Regions from separate parts of the Serratia bockelmannii genome, predicted to be linked through region 3. Evidence: predicted binding sites of a transcription regulator. Region 3 holds the regulator's gene; each other region holds the start of a gene.

Region 1 (4,639 bases), 2.0 Mb from region 3:
AAGCGCACGCCGCTACGGGTGGCTTATCACACGCCTTGCCATATGGAGAAGATGGGCTGGACCGCCTACACCCTGGAGCTGCTGCGGCAGATACCGGGGCTGGAGCTGGTGGTGCTGGATTCGCAGTGCTGCGGCATCGCCGGCACTTACGGGTTCAAATCGGAGAACTATGCCACGTCGCAAGGCATCGGCGCGCCGCTGTTCCGGCAGATAGAAGAGAGCGGAGTGGATCTGGTGGTGACCGACTGCGAAACCTGCAAATGGCAGATAGAAATGTCCACCAGCAAGCGCTGCGAACATCCGATCACCCTGCTGGCGCAGGCGCTGGTATAAAAACGAAAGGGCCGGCAAACCGGCCCTCTGTGGGATTACTGCTTCAGCTTCAGGGTGGAGATGATGCCTTCGGCTTCGGTCTGCGCCTGCTGCTGATTGTCCGCCGGCAGCGTTACCTGGATGGTCAGCATGTTGTTGTTCAGCGAACCGATCAGGACGGAAGAATAAGCCTTTTCACCGCCGCTGGTGATGATGCTGTCCAGCTGACGCAGCGGCACGCCGTTGACGTCGAGCGCCTTGTTGGTGATCACCTGCAGGTTGGCGTCACGCGCGCGCTGGGTATTCTCCAGGCGCTTGGCCAGGGTCTCCAGGCTGTCGGCGGTCTTGTCGCCCAAGATGACGATCACCGCGCGCTGGCCGGTGCTGTCTGCGTAAACATGCATGTTGTTGGCCTGGTTGCCCAGCTTGCCGCTCTGATCCGCCATGCCGACCGGCAGGGTGAACGCCAGTTTACCGTCCAGCAGGCTCACCTGCTGCCCGGCCGGCGCGCTGGCTGCCGCGCCGTCTGGCGCTGCCTTGGTGTCTTTGGTGTTGCCGTCGCAGGCCGCGAGGCCAAGCGCCAGCAGGCTGATACCCATCAATTTCGCTACTTTACGCATCGGGCTTCCTTCTTCCTTTCCGGTAGGGATTTACTGTCGTATCGCAACCTATTCCAGGTTGAAATGCAAGGCAGATGTTGTCACAAGTTTTTTTCCAGTAATAGCCGATAATCAGCCACTTCGCCTTTCTTTTCCAGTTGAACAATCTGATAGTGGTGGGTGAGCAGCATCGTCAGCATGGCGCGGAACCGGTTACGGGTTTTGACCGTCAGTTGGCGATAGCCCTGCGCCCGAGCCCAGCGTTCCTGTTCGGCCAACAAGGCCTGCGCCACGCCGTGGCGACGGAATGCCGGCAGCACGCCACCCAGCCAGCTGTAAAACACCGTTTCCTGCCGTTGATAACCGAGTTTGAAACCGGCCGGCTGCCCGTCTATCTCGGCGATCAACAGGCTGGCGGGGGCGGTGCCGATACGCCGCTGCAGATCGGCCAGGCTATGCAGGCCGCCGAATTCGGGGATGCGTTGGTAAAGGCGGTGGATTTCTTCGAGCGTGGCGGTGCGGACGATGGGGATCATGAGCGGCCTCCAAAGAATAGGGCCGCCCAGAATAGCATGGCTCAGCTCGGCTGCAGGCTGCCGCTGCGCGCCGCGATGCGTTTGAGCAGCATGTTCAGCAACACGCCGTACATCGGCAAGAAGAACAGCAGGCAGATCATCACCTTGAAGCTGTAATCCACCAGCGCAATCTCCACCCAGTTGTTGGCCATGAACGGATCGCTGCTCTTGTAGAAGGCGATGAAGAAGAACGCCAGCGTATCGCTGATGTTGCCGAGGAACATCGCCGCCGCCGGCGCCACCCACCAGGCGCTGCGTTGGCGCAGACGGTTAAACACGTGTACGTCGAGGATCTGGCCGAGCACATAGGCCATAAAGCTGGCCACGGCGATGCGCGCCACGAACAGGTTAAAACTGCTCAGCGCCGCGAAGCCCTGCCATTCTCCCTGATAGGTGACGGTGGAGATCACATAAGAGATGAACAGCGCCGGCACCATCACCGCCAGGATAATACGTCGCGCCAGCGGCGCGCCGAAGATGCGCACGGTCAGATCGGTCGCCAGGAAGATAAACGGGAAGGTAAAGGCGCCCCAGGTGGTATGGAAGCCGAAAACGGTGATCGGCAGCTGCACCAGGTAGTTGCTGGAGGTAATGATGGCGATATGAAACAGCGAAAGCCAGACCAACGCCGTGAAGCGCTGCTGTGCGGTAAACGAATACATGTTGTAGCCTTTTTAGCAGTGGGGTGAGGGAACCCAGTGTGTCTTGTCAAAACAGCAAAAAACGCTGCGCGGCGGCATGATACGCGTTTGCGCAACCAATGCAATGGTTAAATTTAACGCAAACGTTAACGCATCTTGCGCAGAAAAACTACCGGCGTAAACTAGGCGCTAATGAGATGCGGCGAGCGTTCGCCGATCGTTTTGAACGAGAAAAATTGCATGACTGACTTATTTGCCCAGGCAGACCAGACGCTCGACGCGCTGGGGCTGCGTTGCCCAGAACCGGTGATGATGGTGCGTAAAACCGTGCGCCATATGGACAACGGCGAAACGCTGCTGATTATTGCCGACGATCCGGCTACCACCCGCGATATCCCGGGGTTCTGCCGCTTTATGGAGCATACGCTGGTGGCGCAGGAGACCGAGCAGGCGCCATACCGTTATCTGCTGCGTAAAGGCGTATAACGGCGGCGCGGCCGAGTTAAAAGTTCCTTCCCCCAAATGACAACGGGCGCGGTATGCCGCGCCCGTGTTTGTTTCAGAGCTTAGCTGCGCTTTCTCAACAGCCGCAGCGCGTTGGCGGTGACCAGCGCGGTGGCGCCGGAGTCGGCCAGCACCGCCAGCCACAGCCCGGTTAACCCCAGCAGGCTGGTGATCAGGAAGACCCCTTTCAACCCCAGCGCGATGGTGATGTTTTGCCGGATATTGGCGTGGGTGGCGCGCGAGATGCGGATCATTTCCGCGACGCCCACCAGTCGGTTGTGGGTCAGGGCGGCGTCGGCGGTCTCCAGCGCCACGTCGGTGCCGCTGCCCATGGCGATGCCGATGTTGGAGGCTTTCATCGCCGGGGCGTCGTTGATGCCGTCGCCGATCATCGCCGTCGGGCGCAGTTCGCTCAGTTCGGTGACCGCGCTGACCTTATCTTCCGGCAACAGACCGGCACGATAGTCGAGGCCCAGCTCGCCGGCGATCGCTGCGGCGGCGCGCGGGTTATCCCCGGTCAGCATCACGCCGCGAATACCCAGCGCGTTCAGTTCGGCTATCGCCTGTTTGGCGTCGCTGCGTAGCGTATCACGCAGCGCCAGCAAGCCGATGGGCGCGCCGTCTTCCAGCACCACCACCGCCGTTTTACCGGCGTTTTCCAGCTTGTCTACCTGGCTCTGCCATTGTGTGGCGAGCAGGCCCGGCGCCAGCTTGCCCGGCGCACTGATCAGCACGGTCTTGCCGTCCACGATCCCTTCCACACCGACGCCGGCCAGCGCGCGGCGCGCCTGCGCCAGCGGCAGCTCAGCCCCGCTTGCGGCGGCGCGGTTGATGATCGCTTGCGCCAGCGGGTGATGTGAACCGGCCTCTACCGCGGCGGCAAGCTGCAACAGCCGTTGTTCGGTCAGCGCGCCGATGGGCAGCACGTCGGTGACCGTCGGCTTGCCTTCGGTCAGGGTGCCGGTTTTATCGAAGGCGATGGTTTGAATCTGGCCCAGTTGCTCCAGCGCCGCGCCGCCTTTAATCAGCGCGCCGCGCCGCGTGGCGGCCGCCAGCCCGGATGTGATGGCCGCCGGCGTCGAGATCACCAGCGCGCATGGACAGCCGATCAGCAGCAGCGTCAGGCCGCGATAGATCCAGGTCTCCCACGGCTGCGAGAACAGCAGTGGCGGTACCAGGATCACCGCGACGGCCAGCAGCATGATGGCTGGGGTGTAATAGCGGCTGAAGCGATCGAGGAAGCGTTCGATCGGCGCGCGGCGTTCTTCGGCCTCTTCAATAAGCTGCAAAATGCGGTCGATGGCATTTTTGCCGGGCTCGGAAATCACCTTCATCTGTGCCGCCTGATCGACGGACAGGCTGCCGGCGGCCACTTTTTCCCCTTGTTGACGCTCGACCGGCACCGATTCGCCGGTCAGGGCGCTTTCGTCAAAGCTGGCGAACGGATTGAGCAGCTCGGCGTCGGCCGGCAGGCGCCCGCCGGGCGCGATTTCAATCACATCGCCAGGGCGCAGGCTGGCGACCGGCACGCGTTTGCGTTCCGTGCCTTGCAGCAGCAGCGCATCTTCCGGCACCAGCTCCATCAGCGCCTTCACCCCGCGCCGCGCACGGTTGGCGGCGTAGGATTCCAGCAGCTCGCCGACCATAAACAGCAGCAGCACCATCGCCGCCTCGGCGGTGGCGCCAATAAACAGCGCGCCGATGGCCGCCACGCTCATCAGCGTTTCGATGGCGAACGGCGTGCCGGAGCGAATCAGACGCAGCGCCTTGGCGGCGACCGGCGCCAACCCGACCAGCGTGGTGGCGATAAAGGCGATGCGACCCAGCTCCGGGTTAATCCGATCCAGCACCCAGCTGACCACCATCAGGGTAGTTAACAACAGCAGCGGCGCAAATTCGCCGAAGCGCGAGGCTTTTGGCGCGGCATCTTTGGCGGTCTGAGTGCCGAGCAGGGTAAAACCGGCCTGGGCGACCGCGTCCTGGATCCGCAGGCTGAGATCGGACTGTG
Region 2 (4,639 bases), 1.6 Mb from region 3:
CGAATGCCCGAAGCGCCGATCACACCGTACAGCAGCAGGGAAACGCCGCCCATCACCGGCACCGGCACCGCCTGGATCGCCGCCGCCAGCTTACCGATGCAGGACAACAGGATCGCCAGCACCGCCGCGCCGCCGATCACCCAGGTGCTGTAGACCTTGGTGATGGCCATCACGCCGATGTTCTCGCCATAGGTGGTGTTCGGCGTGGAGCCGAAGAAGCCGGAGAACACCGTCGAGATGCCGTTTGCGAACATCGAGCGGTGCAGGCCCGGATCGCGGATCAGGTCTTTTTTCACGATGTTGGCGGTCACCACCAGGTGGCCGACGTGCTCGGCGATCACCACCAGCGCCGCCGGCAGAATGGTGAAGATGGCGAACCACTCAAAGCGCGGGGTGTAGAAGGTCGGCAGCGCGAACCAGTGCGCCTCGCGGATCGGGGTCAAATCCACCACGCCCATGAAGAACGACAGCGCATAGCCCACCAGCACGCCGATCAGGATCGGGATAATCGCCAGGAAGCCGCGGAACAGCACTGAACCGAGCACCGTGACCGCCAGCGTCACCAGCGAAATGGTGATGGTGGTCGAGTCGGCGCTGGTGCCTTCCGCCGGCAGCAGCCCCGCCATGTTGGCCGCTACGCCCGCCAGCTCCAGCCCGATGACGGCGACGATCGCCCCCATCGCCGCCGGCGGGAACATCACGTCCAGCCAGCCGGTGCCGGCCTTTTTCACGATCAGCGCCACCAGGCAGAACAGCACGCCGCACATGATGAAACCGCCCAACGCCACTTCGTAACCGAGCGGCAACAGCAGCAGCACCGGCGAGATAAACGCGAAGCTGGAGCCGAGGTAGGCCGGGATCTTGCCTTTACAGATGAACAGATACAGCAGCGTGCCGATGCCGTTGAACAACAGCACGGTCGCCGGGTTGATCTTGAACAGGATAGGCACCAGCACGGTGGCGCCGAACATGGCGAACAGGTGCTGGAAGCTGAGCGGAATGGTCTGGAGCAGCGGCGGGCGCTCGCTGACGCCGATGGCGCGACGGGTCATGTGTGCTTTTCCTCGGTTTATTGGTTTTATAGGTTTTAGTCAAAAAAAAGCCGACTCGTTAAGTCGGCTCAAATGTTTACTTAGTACCAAATATCTTGTCGCCCGCATCGCCCAGGCCAGGCACGATGTAGCCCTTGTCGTTCAGACACTGATCGATGGAGGCGGTGTACAGCTCAACGTCCGGATGCGCTTTCTCCAGCGCGGCGATGCCTTCCGGCGCTGCGACCAGGACCAGCACCTTGATGCTGTGGCAGCCGGCTTTCTTCAGCAGATCGATAGTGGCGATCATCGAACCGCCGGTGGCCAGCATCGGGTCGACGACCAACGCCATGCGCTCTTCGATGTTGGAAACCAGCTTCTGGAAGTACGGTACCGGCTCCAGGGTTTCTTCGTCGCGGTATACGCCCACCACGCTGATGCGTGCGCTCGGCACGTGCTCCAGCACCCCTTCCATCATGCCCAGACCTGCGCGCAGGATTGGCACTACGGTAATCTTTTTCCCTTTGATCTGATCCACTTCAACTGGCCCGCACCAGCCTTCGATGGTGACTTTTTCCGTCTCCAGATCGGCGGTCGCTTCATAGGTCAGTAAACTACCCACTTCTGAGGCCAGCTCACGGAAGCGTTTGGTGCTGATGTCATTTTCACGCATCAGGCCAAGCTTGTGTTTTACCAGCGGGTGTTTCACCTCAACGATCTTCATCATTTTTCTCCTATTAAGGTGGTTGCGGCCAAAAAAATCGCGGGATTATACCTCCTTTTTTTCGCCGCGCCACCCACAATAGCCCGATCGGGATCAACAAAAGTTTGAATATCAGTATAGATGACGAAAAAGCGGAGCCGGTTCACAAGCCGCTCGCAAACGTTTGCCTGCGCTGTTAGAATTGCCGCGCCTTATTCCGGAATCAACATCGGAAGCACAGTTTTCAAACCGCAAATCGTCGTGGGGAATCGCGCAGTGACCGACAAAACCTCTCTCAGCTATAAAGACGCAGGTGTCGATATCGATGCAGGCAACGCATTGGTAGATCGCATCAAAGGTGTAGTTAAACAGACCCGTCGCCCGGAAGTGATGGGCGGTCTGGGCGGGTTTGGCGCCCTGTGTGCGTTGCCGCAGAAATACCGCGAGCCGGTGCTGGTTTCCGGTACCGACGGCGTGGGCACCAAGCTGCGTCTGGCGATGGATCTGAAACGCCACGACACCATCGGCATCGATCTGGTGGCGATGTGCGTCAACGATCTGGTGGTTCAGGGCGCCGAGCCACTGTTCTTCCTCGACTACTACGCGACCGGCAAGCTGGACGTGGACACCGCGGCCAGCGTGATCACCGGCATCGCCGAGGGCTGCAAACAGTCTGGCTGTGCGCTGGTGGGCGGCGAAACCGCTGAAATGCCGGGCATGTACCACGGCGAAGACTACGACGTGGCCGGTTTCTGCGTCGGCGTGGTCGAAAAATCCGAGATCATCGACGGCAGCAAAGTGCAGTCCGGCGACGCGCTGATCGCCCTGGGCGCTTCCGGCCCACACTCCAACGGCTACTCGCTGGTGCGCAAAATCCTGGAAGTGAGCAACACCGATCCGACCGCCACTCAGTTGGAAGGCAAGCCGCTGGCCGACCACCTGCTGGCGCCGACCAAAATTTACGTGAAGTCCGTGCTGGAGCTGATCGAGAAGGCGGACGTACACGCCATCGCTCACCTCACCGGCGGCGGCTTCTGGGAAAACATTCCGCGCGTGCTGCCGGAAGGCATGCAGGCGGTGATCGACGAAACCAGCTGGCAGTGGCCGGCAGTGTTCACCTGGCTGCAGCAGGCCGGCAACGTCAGCCGTCATGAAATGTACCGCACCTTCAACTGCGGCGTAGGCATGGTCATCGCCCTGCCGGAAGCCGAAGTGGAAGCGGCCATCGCGCTGCTGACCGCGGCAGGTGAAAAAGCGTGGAAAATCGGTAAACTGACCGCCTCTTCCGACGAACAACAAGTGGTCATCAACTGATGAAAAAGATCGTGGTGTTGGTCTCCGGCCAGGGGAGCAATCTCCAGGCGCTGATTGACGCCTGCCAGCAGGGCCGCATCGCCGCTGAAATCGTGGCGGTGTTCAGCAACAAGGCGCAGGCTTATGGCCTGCAACGCGCCGAAGCGGCGGGCATCGCCGCCCAGGCGCTGGATGCCAAGGCCTACGCCGATCGCACGGCGTTCGACGCCGCGTTGGCGGACGCCATCGACCAGCACCAGCCCGATCTGGTGGTGCTGGCCGGCTACATGCGCATCCTCAGCCCGCAGTTCGTGCAGCGTTATGCCGGCCGCATGCTGAACATCCACCCTTCCCTGCTGCCGAAATACCCGGGTCTGCATACCCACCGTCAGGCCATCGACAACGGCGACAGCGAACACGGCACCTCGGTGCACTTCGTGACCGAACAGCTCGACGGCGGCCCGGTGATTTTACAGGCCAAGGTGCCGATTTTCGCTGACGACGAAGAGGATGACGTGGTTGAACGGGTGCAAACCCAAGAACACACGATCTATCCGCTGGTGGTGAGCTGGTTCGTCGACGGTCGCCTGGCGATGCGCGATGGCGCCGCCTGGCTGGACGGCGAACGCCTGCCTGAGCAGGGTCACGCCGCCGACTGATGCGCGCAGCCTGAACCTTGCCTAAACGGCGCCCACGCGGCGCCGTTTTTTTTCGCCTTCATCCATTCTGTGAAGTTATACTTTGCACAATTTCACGGCACAGAGGAGCCCACATGTCCAGCACTGCCAGCGTCAGGTTACGCCCATTGGAACGGGACGATCTGTCGTTCGTCCACCAGATGGACAACAACGCCAGCGTCATGCGCTATTGGTTTGAAGAACCCTACGAAGCCTTTGTCGAGCTTTCCGATCTCTACGACAAACACATCCACGATCAGAGCGAGCGCCGCTTTATCATCGAGCACGAAGGCGCCAAGGTCGGCCTGGTAGAGCTGGTGGAGATCGATCACATCCACCGCCGCGCTGAGTTCCAGATCATCATCGATCCTGCCCACCAGGGCAAAGGCTACGCCAGCACCGCCGCCCGTCTGGCGATGGACTACGGTTTCTCGGTGCTGAACCTGTACAAGCTGTACCTGATCGTCGATAAGGAGAACCCGAAGGCGATCCACATCTACAGCAAGCTGGGCTTCAACGTGGAAGGCGAGCTGATCGACGAGTTCTTCGTCAACGGCGAATACCGCACCGTGCTGCGCATGTGCATCTTCCAGCCGCAATATCTGGCGAAGTTCAAAACGCCCAATGATAAGCCGCTGGTGAAGTGACAATTTGCGAGAAAAAAGAGAAAACCCGCCCAGGCGGGTTTTTTATTGGGAAATAAGCGGCTAGTATTAAGGAATATTATTTTATCGTCAGGAAATAGCCAGATGAATACGAAAATAAATAATATTTCCCGAGATAATTAATCGAACAATAATTAATAGTAAGAATTACCCTCTGCCTCTACAAAGGAAAAATGCCATGACGACCGTCTCAAACCTGCTGCTTTTTATCGGCCTGGCGATGCTCGCCATCGCCGCCGGCCTGAATACCTATAGCGGCTACGCCTCCGC
Region 3 (4,639 bases):
ACCGGTGAAGAGATCCGCATCAGCCAGCTCGACAACGACTATTGGCAGAACCACTACATCGGCGCACGCCGCGTAGTAACGCCGAAAACTATCCGTTAATTCCCTGCTCTGTGCGGTTGCGGCCCCGGTCGCAACCGCCTGCTCAAGCTATCGCCCATCGCACCTCCCCACGCGCATTTCTCGCTTTTCTTCCTGTTTTTTATGATGAAAATTGTTAAGATTGAATGACCACAATAAAAAACGGCCCATATGACTCTCGCCCGGCGAGAGGCGAATGGCGCTGTAAAGGAGGAAGCAATGTCGTTTGAATTACCTGCATTACCGTATGAGAAAAACGCGCTCGAGCCGCACATCTCCGCCGAGACCCTGGAATACCACTACGGCAAGCACCACAACACCTACGTGGTTAACCTGAACAACCTGGTGAAAGGCAGCGAGTTCGAGGGCAAATCGCTCGAAGAGATCATCAAGACCTCTAACGGCGGCGTCTTCAACAACGCCGCGCAGGTGTGGAACCACACCTTCTACTGGCACTGCCTGTCACCACAGGGCGGCGGTGAACCGCAGGGCGAACTGGCGGCAGCGATCGTCAAATCCTTCGGCTCTTTCGCTGCGTTCAAAGAGCAGTTCACCGATGCCGCAGTGAAAAACTTCGGTGCCGGCTGGACCTGGCTGGTGAAAAAACCGGACGGCGCGCTGGCGATCGTCAACACCTCCAACGCGGCCACCCCGCTGACCGGTGAAGACAAACCGCTGCTGACCGTTGACGTGTGGGAACATGCGTATTACATCGATTACCGCAATGCGCGTCCAAAATACCTGGAAAACTTCTGGGCGTTGGTCAACTGGACCTTCGCAGCGGAAAACCTGGCGTAAGCGCAGGTTCTGAGGTGATGAGGCGCAGCCTGGCTGCGCCTTTTTTATAACCGGGGGTAAATCAGTTCAACGCGGCAACGAAGCTGAAAGCGATAATGACCGCCAGCGCGCAGACGGTAGTGAACAGCGACATCTTCAATTCGGTATCCATGACAACTCCTTTAAAATGGGCTTTCCTAAGGATAAAAGGCGCACAATTAGTACGTCAAATCATTTTCCCACAGTTCGCCGATAAAATCTTGTTATCATTTCCCGGTTTATAATCTCGATTACCTCTTCCACTTTTGTTCAATATGCGACAAAATTCGCAGTTCACAACTGCGTACCGGCATTCATGCCCCTCCTGATTAAGCGCTGAAGACTTCAACACACTAAAAACTCAGTTTTCGCTTCTCTGGAGAAGGATCTACGTAGGCAAACGATTAACATCACACTTACATGCTGTAAACATGTGAGTTCAGGAGTCATTCCTTACATGGCAACGATTAAAGATGTGGCCAAACGCGCGGGCGTTTCCACCACCACCGTTTCGCACGTCATCAATAAGACTCGTTTCGTCGCCGAAGAGACCAAAGCGGCCGTGTGGGCCGCCATTAAAGAGCTGCACTACTCGCCGAGCGCCGTGGCGCGCAGCCTGAAAGTCAATCACACCAAGTCGATCGGCCTGCTGGCCACCTCGAGCGAAGCCCCCTACTTTGCCGAAGTGATCGAGGCGGTGGAAAACAGCTGCTACAGCAAAGGCTACACCCTGATCCTGTGCAACTCGCACAATAATCTCGACAAGCAGCGCGCCTACCTGGCGATGCTGGCGCAAAAGCGCGTCGACGGCCTGCTGGTCATGTGCTCCGAGTATCCGGATCAGCTGCTGGGCATGCTGGAAGACTACCGTAACATCCCGATGGTGGTGATGGACTGGGGCGCCGCGCGCGGCGACTTCACCGATACCATCATCGATAACGCGTTCGAAGGCGGCTATCTGGCCGGCCGTTACCTGATCGAGCGCGGCCACCGCGATATCGGCGCCATTCCCGGCCAACTGTCACGCAACACCGGCGGTGGCCGTCACCAGGGCTTTATGAAGGCGCTGCAGGAAGCGAATATCGACATTCGCGAAGAGTGGATCGTCCAGGGTGACTTCGAGCCGGAGTCCGGCTATAAGGCGATGCACCAAATCCTGTCGCAAAAACAGCGGCCGACCGCGGTATTCTGCGGCGGCGATATCATGGCGATGGGGGCCATCTGCGCCGCCGACGAGCTGGGCCTGCGCGTGCCGCAGGATATTTCCGTGATCGGCTACGACAATGTGCGCAACGCCCGCTACTTCACCCCGGCGCTGACCACCATTCACCAGCCGAAAGAGCGCCTGGGCGAAATGGCCTTCACCATGCTGCTAGATCGCATCATCAGCAAGCGCGAAGAGTCGCAGGTGATCGAAGTGCATCCGAAGCTGATCGAACGCCGCTCGGTCGCCGACGGCCCGTTCATCGACTACCGCCGCTAATCCCCCGCGCCGGAAGCCTGCGCAGCTTCCGGCTCCACCTCACTCAGCCACTCCTGATTCAACGTCTCTCCATCACCCAGATACGCCAGCAGCCAGCTCATCGCCGGTGACGGTTTATCCTGCTGCCAGGTCAGGCAGCACGGGCTGGCGGGAAACGGCTGCTGCAGCTGCAACGCCTTCAACTCACCGCGCTGCACCCGCGGCAGCGCCAGATGCGCCGGCATCATACCGACGCACAGCCCGGCGCACAGACAGTCGAACGCCGAGGTCCAGTCCGGCACCACCAGCCGCCGCTGGTTATCCAGCGTCCAAGTGACACGCTTGGGCAGATTGCGCGAAGTGTCCTCCAGACAAAGCGCAGGGTACGGCCTAAGCCGATCGTCATTCAACGCCCCTGCCAATTGTGCCAGCGGGTGCTGCGGGCTGACCACGCACAGCCAGTTCATATCCCCCATGTCGCGAAAGGCGAAGCCGCCGCCGACCGGCACCGCGCGGGTGGCGCCAATCGCCATATCCGCCCTGCCGTCCACCAACGCATCCCACACGCCGTTAAACACCTCGGGTTGCAACATCAGTTCAACGTCGGGGAAATGGCGGTAGAAATCCAGCACCAGTTGGCGGCTGCGCTGCGGTTTGACGATGATGTCCACGGCGATATTCAGCTGACCGCGCCACCCGTTAGCCACCTGCTGACAATGGCGGCGTGTGTCGAGCATTTTTTTGATAACAGCTCGCGCATCCTTGATAAATAACGCGCCGGCCGGCGTCAGCTCCACATCACGGTGACGCCGCTCAAACAGCGGCACCGCCAGCCATTGTTCCAACTGCCGCACGGTGTAGCTCACCGCCGACGGCACCCGGTGCAGCTCCTGCGCCGCCGCGCTGAAACTGCCGGTGCGCGCCACCGCGTCAACCACTTCAAGAGAATATTCAGACCACATCGCTTTGCCTTCAATTTTTTTAACAGCATTTTGCAAATATTACCGTTTCACAAGCAGAGATCCAGCCGGATACACTGGCCGGCGCTAAAAACCTGCGACACTAAAATATTAACGAGAAATACCATGCGAAACTCCTTTGGTTTTATGTTCTATCTCGCCGGCCTGAGCATGCTGGGTTATCTGGCGACCGATATGTACCTGCCCGCCTTTGGCGCCATGCGGGAGGAACTGCAAATATCCGCCGGCGCGGTCAGCGCCAGCCTGAGCATATTTCTGGCCGGCTTCGCCTTCGCGCAGCTGCTGTGGGGGCCGCTCTCCGACCGGCTGGGCCGCAAACCGGTATTATTGATTGGCCTGACGCTGTTCGCGTTCGGCTGCCTGGGCATGCTGTGGGTGGAAAATGCCGTGCAGCTCTGGATACTGCGCTTTATTCAGGCCGTCGGCGTCTGTTCCGCCGCCGCCATCTGGCAAGCGCTGGTGGTCGACCGCTATCGCGAAGGCCAGGCCAATCGCGTATTCGCCACCATCATGCCGCTGGTCGCGCTGTCGCCGGCGCTGGCGCCGCTGCTTGGCGCCTGGCTGCTTAACCACGCCAGCTGGCGTGCGATCTTCGCCGTGTTGCTGGCTATCACCGCCCTGCTGCTGCTGCCGACGTTGCTGCTCAAAGATCGCGCCAAAACTCAACCCGCCGCCGATGCGCCAAAAAGCAGCGTCAGTTTTTGGCAATTATTGAAATCCCCGGTGTTCAGCGGCAACGTCGCCATGTACGCCGCCTGCTCGGCCGGCTTCTTTGCCTGGTTGACCGGCTCGCCGTTCATCCTTGGTGATATGGGCTATGGCCCGAGCGACATTGGTCTGAGCTATGTGCCGCAGACGCTGGCTTTCCTGCTGGGGGGCTATGGCTGCCGCGCCGCGCTCAAACGCATCAATGGCAAAACCCTGCTGCCGTGGCTGCTGGTAGCTTATGGTGTCAGCATGGTGGCGCTGTATCTGGTGGCGACCGTAACCACTCCGACGCTCACCACGCTGCTGATCCCGTTCTGCGTGATGGCGCTGGTCAACGGCGCGGGCTACCCGATCATGGTGGCGAATGCGCTGATGCCGTTCCCGGAAAGCAGCGGCAAAGCCGCCGCGCTGCAAAATACGCTGCAGTTGGGGCTGTGTTTTGTGGCGAGCATGCTGGTGTCGGCGTTTATTGCCCAGCCGCTGCTGGCGACGGTGACGGTGATGGTGTCTACGGTGATCCTCGCCGCGCTGGGCTATTTCCTCCAGCGGGGAAAAGCGGGCGATGCGCAGCAAAAGGCGCAGCGGAAACATGCTA

What was found. Region 3 encodes PurR, which represses purine synthesis genes. Its sites were predicted from a motif close to CANGCAAACGTTTGCNTG; they were not measured.
Region 1: a site for PurR is predicted at 2,264-2,281, ahead of tusA (sulfurtransferase TusA). Genes of this name have one in related genera too.
Region 2: a site for PurR is predicted at 1,908-1,925, ahead of purM (phosphoribosylformylglycinamidine cyclo-ligase). Genes of this name have one in related genera too.

The regions. Positions count from the first base shown of each region.
Region 1 is NZ_CP196512.1:223,141-227,779, forward strand. Features, by position in the region: gene glpC (anaerobic glycerol-3-phosphate dehydrogenase subunit GlpC) at 1-333, shown strand, start outside; gene ACSJLU_RS01035 (DcrB family lipoprotein) at 369-932, opposite strand; gene ACSJLU_RS01040 (GNAT family N-acetyltransferase) at 1,013-1,447, opposite strand; gene ACSJLU_RS01045 (7-cyano-7-deazaguanine/7-aminomethyl-7-deazaguanine transporter) at 1,489-2,148, opposite strand; gene tusA (sulfurtransferase TusA) at 2,368-2,613, shown strand; gene ACSJLU_RS01055 (zinc/cadmium/mercury/lead-transporting ATPase) at 2,694-4,639, opposite strand, start outside.
Region 2 is NZ_CP196512.1:3,822,572-3,827,210, forward strand. Features, by position in the region: gene uraA (uracil permease) at 1-1,052, opposite strand, end outside; gene upp (uracil phosphoribosyltransferase) at 1,129-1,755, opposite strand; gene purM (phosphoribosylformylglycinamidine cyclo-ligase) at 2,011-3,048, shown strand; gene purN (phosphoribosylglycinamide formyltransferase) at 3,048-3,686, shown strand; gene speG (spermidine N1-acetyltransferase) at 3,800-4,351, shown strand; gene ACSJLU_RS18315 (hypothetical protein) at 4,548-4,639, shown strand, end outside.
Region 3 is NZ_CP196512.1:2,265,468-2,270,106, reverse strand. Features, by position in the region: gene ACSJLU_RS10955 (C40 family peptidase) at 1-99, shown strand, start outside; gene sodB (superoxide dismutase [Fe]) at 298-876, shown strand; gene cydH (cytochrome bd-I oxidase subunit CydH) at 938-1,027, opposite strand; gene purR (HTH-type transcriptional repressor PurR) at 1,352-2,377, shown strand; gene punR (DNA-binding transcriptional activator PunR) at 2,374-3,318, opposite strand; gene punC (purine nucleoside transporter PunC) at 3,442-4,639, shown strand, end outside.